Regions from separate parts of the Pseudoalteromonas sp. BSi20429 genome, predicted to be linked through region 2. Evidence: predicted binding sites of a transcription regulator. Region 2 holds the regulator's gene; the other holds the start of a gene.
The links. The regulator NrdR, encoded in region 2, represses ribonucleotide reductase genes. The targets are predictions, from matches to a motif close to AAACACNANATNTNGTGTTT.
Positions count from the first base shown of each region.

Region 1: a site for NrdR is predicted at 1,297-1,316, ahead of nrdA (class 1a ribonucleoside-diphosphate reductase subunit alpha). Genes of this name have one in related genera too.

Region 1 covers NZ_BADV01000043.1:28,948-32,397, reverse strand. The annotation lists gene P20429_RS10540 (HAD family hydrolase) at 1-360, shown strand, start outside; gene nrdA (class 1a ribonucleoside-diphosphate reductase subunit alpha) at 1,436-3,450, shown strand, end outside.
Region 2 covers NZ_BADV01000115.1:17,316-20,765, reverse strand. The annotation lists gene glyA (serine hydroxymethyltransferase) at 1-872, shown strand, start outside; gene nrdR (transcriptional regulator NrdR) at 1,241-1,690, shown strand; gene ribD (bifunctional diaminohydroxyphosphoribosylaminopyrimidine deaminase/5-amino-6-(5-phosphoribosylamino)uracil reductase RibD) at 1,693-2,817, shown strand; gene P20429_RS00615 (riboflavin synthase) at 2,844-3,450, shown strand, end outside.

The DNA.
Region 1 (3,450 bases), on a different contig from region 2:
GCCCTTGATCAGAAAAAGATCAAATGGGGGATCATGACTAATAAACCAGGGTTTTTAACCGATCCTTTAGTGGCAGCTATTCCCGCATTAAAAAATGCCAGTGTAGTAATAAGTGGCGACACATTAGCTGAAGCTAAGCCATCACCTTTACCACTGCTACATTGTGCAAAGCTTATGCAGGTAGAACCAAGCCGTTGTTTATACATTGGTGATGCACAGCGTGACATACAAGCAGGCAAAGCAGCAGGTATGCATACCGCAACGGCACTTTGGGGTTACATCCCAAGTAAAGATGAAGCGATAGCTTGGGAAGCCAATTTTAACTGGCTAAGCCCAATTGATGGTTTTAACCATATATAGTGCTATGTTAATTATTAAACACTATATATTGTGATTGTGTTAGCTTTCACACAAAGCTTGCTGATAAAAAAAGCAGTCAGAATTTATTTTTAAAATGCGTAAATTTAGCAGTTCACTAATTGATTTTTGCATATTTCAACTTAATTGATTGTTCGAAGGTGAGTCTCTACTAACACAAATGCGTTATCCTAAACTTATCCACAAACAGGGGCAATTATGTCCCTTGCAAAACAACTCAGACCACATTAAAGTTTTATTAACACTTTGATGGAATTGATATTTCAACTAGGTGGAGGGGCTAACATCATACCCAAGGTTTGAATATGATGTTAGCAAAGACACTTGCTAAAATTTTAGGAAAGCGCCCAAGTGTGGAAGTTTGAGCGTAACTGATTCTTATATTGTCGGCAAGTGACTAACTCAGATTTAGGATAACTAAAGTTGAAACTCAATATTTCTATAGAAATCTCAGAGAGTGTAATAATGATTGTTTTTAAAATTATTACACTGGGTAGTTTGCTCGTAGTATAAATTTAAATGGGCTAATTTTTAGCCCATTTTTATATCTTACATTCCAGTATAACTATATCTGAAAAACTTACCTTGCCTCAATCTTATATATTACAACCATATACCCTGTACAAAAATTCGATTCAACCATATATAGTGCTATGTTAATTAATAAACACTATATATTGTGATTGAGTCAATTTTCACGCAAAGCCTGATGATAAAAAAAGCAGTCAAAATTTATTTTTAAAATACGTAAATTTAGTAGATCATTAGTTGATTTTTGCATATTTCATCTTAAATGATTGTTCGAAGGTGAGTGTCTACTAACACAAAGGCTATATCTCCTCATTATCAGATAATAGACACAATTCTACCTCTTGCAAAACAACTCAGACCACACTATCTTGTGATCATTAAATTGAACAGCACCAGATATTGTGGCCAAATGTTATTCAATTAAATTCTCCAATTTAATTAACTTTATACAAAACGAGTATCTACCTTGCTTCGGCGAGGCATAAAGCATTGGTCAAAATACATAATTCCCAAGGAATACAGGCAAATGAACCAACAGTTATCTGTAAGCAAACGTGACGGGCGCAAAGAGCCTCTTGATCTGGATAAGATCCATCGCGTTATTGAATGGGCCGCCGAAGGTTTAAGCAACGTTTCGGTTTCGCAAGTTGAATTAAAATCGCACATTCAGTTTTACGACGGTATTCGTACTAAAGACATTCACGAAACCATCATTAAAGCAGCAGCGGATCAGATTTCAAAAGAATCGCCTGATTATCAATACTTAGCTGCACGTTTAGCTGTATTCCATTTACGTAAAAAAGCGTACGGTCAATTTGAGCCACCACGTTTATTTGACCACGTAACAAAAATGGTTGGCGATAAACGCTACGATGCTCACTTATTAGTAGATTACACAGAGCAAGAATTAGACGAGCTTGATGCATATCTTGATCATTCTCGCGATCTTAACTTTAGCTACGCGGCTGTAAAACAGCTTGAAGGTAAGTATCTCGTTCAAAACCGTGTATCGGGTGAAATCTACGAAAGTGCACAGTTTTTATATATTTTAGTAGCAGCGAGCTTATTCTCTGACTACCCAAGTGAAACACGCGTTTCTTACATTAAGCGCTTTTACGACGCAGTATCGTTATTTAAAATATCTCTACCAACGCCAATTATGTCGGGTGTACGTACGCCTACTCGCCAGTTTAGCTCGTGTGTATTAATTGAATGTGGCGATAGCCTTGATTCAATTAACGCTACATCATCTGCTATTGTTAAATACGTTTCACAACGCGCAGGTATTGGTATTAATGCTGGTCGTATTCGTGCGCTAGGTAGCCATATTCGTAACGGCGAAGCGTACCACACAGGTTGTATTCCTTTTTATAAGCACTTTCAAACAGCTGTTAAAAGTTGTTCGCAAGGTGGTGTACGTGGCGGCGCTGCAACATTGTTCTACCCGCTTTGGCATTTAGAAGTAGAGAACCTACTTGTACTTAAAAATAACCGTGGTGTAGACGATAACCGCGTTCGTCACCTAGATTACGGCGTACAGTTTAATAAACTAATGTACTCTCGTTTAATTAAAGACGACTACATTACGTTATTTAGCCCATCAGATGTGCCTGGTCTTTACGATGCATTTTTTGAAGACCAAGCTGAGTTTGACGCGCTTTACGTAAAATACGAACAAGATGAGTCTATTCGTAAAAAACGCATTAAAGCCATTGAGCTTTTCTCTATGTTTGCGCAAGAGCGTGCAAGTACAGGTCGTATTTATTTACAAAATGTGGACCACTGTAATACACATAGCCCGTTCATTGCTAAAGTTGCGCCTATTCGCCAATCTAACTTATGTTTAGAAATTGCATTGCCAACTAAGCCACTTAATAACGTAAATGACGAAGAAGGCGAAATTGCCCTTTGTACACTGTCTGCGTTTAACTTAGGTGCAATAGAATCACTTGATGAGCTTGAAGAGCTAGCAGAACTTGCAGTACGCGCACTTGATAACTTACTTGATTTCCAAGACTACCCCGTACCGGCTGCTAAAAATGCAACTATGGGTCGTCGAACGTTAGGTATAGGCGTGATTAACTATGCATACTACCTAGCTAAAAATGGTAAGCGTTATTCAGATGGCAGCGCAAATGCATTAACACATAAAACCTTTGAAGCGATTCAATACTACTTGATGAAAGCATCAAACGAGCTTGCTAAAGAGCGTGGTGCCTGTCCTAAGTTTAACGAAACAACGTATTCACAAGGCATTATGCCAACAGATACGTACAAACGTGATTTAGATAAAATTTGTGATGAGCCACTTCATCTTGATTGGGATACACTGCGTGCAAATATTAAAGAGCACGGTATGCGTAACTCAACACTAAGTGCGTTAATGCCATCAGAAACATCGTCGCAAATCTCTAATGCAACAAATGGTATTGAACCACCACGTGGACATATTAGCGTTAAAGCAAGTAAAGACGGTATTTTAAAGCAAGTTGTTCCTGAGTATGAGCGTTTAAAAGATCAATACGAGCTACTGTGGGACAT
Region 2 (3,450 bases):
ACGGTTCTCACGTAAGCTTCTCTGGTAAGCTTTACAATGCAATCCAATACGGACTAGATGAAGCAACGGGCGAAATTGATTACGCACAAGTTGAAGCACTAGCACTTGAGCACAAGCCAAAAATGATTATTGGTGGTTTCTCAGCGTACTCTGGTATTGTTGATTGGGCTAAATTCCGTGAAATTGCTGACAAAATCGGTGCTTATCTGTTTGTTGATATGGCTCACGTTGCGGGTTTAATTGCGGCAGGCGTTTACCCAAGCCCTGTTCCTCATGCACACGTTGTAACTACAACTACGCATAAAACACTTGCAGGCCCTCGTGGTGGTTTGATTATTTCTGCATGTGGCGACGAAGCAATCTACAAAAAGCTTAACAGCGCTGTTTTCCCTGGTGGCCAAGGCGGTCCTTTATGTCATGTTATTGCAGCAAAAGCAGTGGCATTTAAAGAAGCACTTCAACCAGAGTTTAAAGTATACCAAACACAAGTTGTTAAAAACGCAAAGGCAATGGTTGCTGTAATGCAAGAGCGCGGCTACAAAATCGTTTCTGACAAAACTGAAAACCACTTATTTTTACTTGATTTAATCGATAAAGATATCACTGGTAAAGATGCAGATGCTGCCCTAGGTAACGCTAACATCACAGTTAATAAAAACTCAGTACCGAACGATCCACGTTCTCCGTTTGTAACATCTGGTTTGCGTATTGGTTCTCCTGCAATTACTCGTCGTGGTTTTAAAGAAGAAGAATCAAAAGAGCTTGCTGGCTGGATTTGTAACGTACTAGATAACATCACTGATGAATCTGTACAGGCGCAAGTTAAAGAAAAAGTAAAAGCAATTTGTGCAAAATTACCTGTTTACGCTTAATTGCATATGCGGCAGTAATTTAGAGCACATAAGCTAGGGGCCTGTTTATCTTTCGAGGTTTAATTTGCAGTAGTATGTTTGGCTTTTAAGCAAGGCAGAGTCTATGTAGTGTGGTTACTCCACACAAATAGGCGATAACGCAGCATAAATGCCAAACATGCACTGCCCTCGGGTTCGTTCTAGGGGCGATTTACTCTTTGTTGCTCGATTTTTACTTAGCCCACTAGGTTACAAATCTCGAGCCGCGATTAAATCACCCCTAGATAGAACAAATTTAATCCTGAAAGGTCAACAGGCCCTATTTTTTTGCTAAGATAAAAGACCGCTATTTAGCGGTCTTTTTTGTTTTAAAACGGAAGTACCGAGCTATGCATTGTCCATTTTGTACCGCAAAAGATACTAAAGTTATTGACTCACGCCTTGTTGGCGGAGGCCATCAAGTTCGCAGGCGTCGTGAGTGTAACGACTGCCACGAGCGCTTTACTACATTTGAAGGCGCTGAACTGGTTATGCCTCGTGTTATTAAACAAGACGGCAGCCGCGAACCATTTAACGAAGATAAATTATTAAATGGCTTAAATCGCGCACTCGAAAAACGCCCAGTGAGCACAGAGCAAGTAGACGAAGTGGTGAATATAATAAAATCGCAACTACGCGCAACGGGTGAGCGAGAAATTTCAAGCCATTTGGTGGGTGAATGCATTATGGAAGCCCTCAAAAAGCTCGATAAAGTAGCGTACGTAAGGTTTGCCTCTGTTTATCGCTCGTTTGAAGATATACGCGAATTTGGCGAAGAAATTGCCCGCTTAGGGGAGTAATAATGCAAAGCCAAACTACTTTTACCGAACATGATGAAATGTATATGGCACGCGCCATAGAGCTTGCCAAAAAAGGCCGGTTTACTACCACGCCTAACCCTAATGTTGGCTGTGTATTAGTTAAAAATAATCAAATAATTGGTGAGGGTTTTCATCAATTAGCAGGTCAAGGCCATGCTGAAGTAAATGCACTGGCAATAGCTGGTAGTAGTGCACAAGGTGCAACGGCTTATGTAACGCTTGAACCGTGTAGTCATTATGGGCGTACGCCACCGTGTGCTGAAGGCTTAAAAAAGGCGGGCGTTGTAAAAGTAATTGCCGCTATGGTTGATACAAACCCACAAGTTGCAGGCAAAGGCCTTAAAATACTGAGCGATGCCGGTATTGAAGTTGCTTATGGATTACTTGAATCACAAGCTCGCGCACTTAACGTTGGCTTTTTTAAGCGAATGGAACAAGGCTTACCTTATGTGACCTGTAAAATGGCAGCAAGCATAGATGGTAAAACAGCGCTTAAAAATGGGCAAAGTAAGTGGATCACAAGTCCCGCTGCTCGCCAAGACGTACAATTATATCGAGCGCAAAGCTGCGCTATTTTAACCGGTGCCGATACCGTGTTAGTAGACGATGCTAAACTTAATGTGCGACTAAGCGAGTTGCCTTGCACGTTACCTACCGATTTACCGCTTCGCCAGCCCGTGCGTGTTATAATTGATTCACAGAATCGTTTAACGCCCAACCTTGCTTTATTTAAAATCCAAAGTGATGTAATAATATTTACGACTAAGGTTGATAAATCACTGCAATGGCCGCATTTTGTAAAGCATATTGAAGTAAGTGAAAGTAACGGCAAAGTTGATTTACAGGCTGTTTTAGAAAAGCTTGGGCAACTGCAGTTTAATAATGTTTGGCTTGAGAGCGGAGCAACACTTGCTGGTAAAATGACAGAGCTTGATTTAGTTGACGAGTTTGTTTTTTATTTGGCGCCTAAATTAATGGGCCATGATGCAAAAAGTTTAGTTAATTTTCCTGAATTGACGAGTATGCAAAACACCGTTGATTTAACATTTAATGAATGTGCGCGCATTGGTGACGATTTACGTATCACCGCGTTAAAAACTCATTAAAATCACTTAATAAAAAGAGTAGCGCTATGTTTACTGGGATAATAGAAGCCACAGGCAAAATTGCTTTATTACAAAAAAAACAAGGCGACTTAGCCATTCGTATCCAAAGTGCTGACCTTGATATGGAAGACGTAAAGCTAGGCGACAGCATTGCAACCAATGGCGTTTGCTTAACCGTAGTTGATAAACATATTGACGGTTTTAGTGCTGATTTATCTAACGAGACGATTGGTTTAACCGGTTTTGCTCACTATGCTTTAGGGCAAACGGTGAATCTTGAAAAAGCCATGCAACCTGTTTCGCGTTTAGGCGGTCATTTAGTATCTGGCCATGTTGATGGCATAGCAACTATTACAAGCATTACAGCAAACGCTCGAGCAACAGAATATTGGCTTACAACCGAAGAGAATTTAATGAAATACATCCCGTACAAAGGTTCGGTATGTATTGATGGTATAAGCCTGACGGTAAACGCTGTAGAAGGTAATAAATTCAAATTAACAATTGTTCCACATACGAGTGAGCAAACCACAATTGCTCACTTTAAAGTAGGCACTCAAGTTAATTTAGAAGTCGATCAAATTGCACGTTATTTAGAGCGCCTTATAAAAGGTGCAGAGCAACCAACGGGCT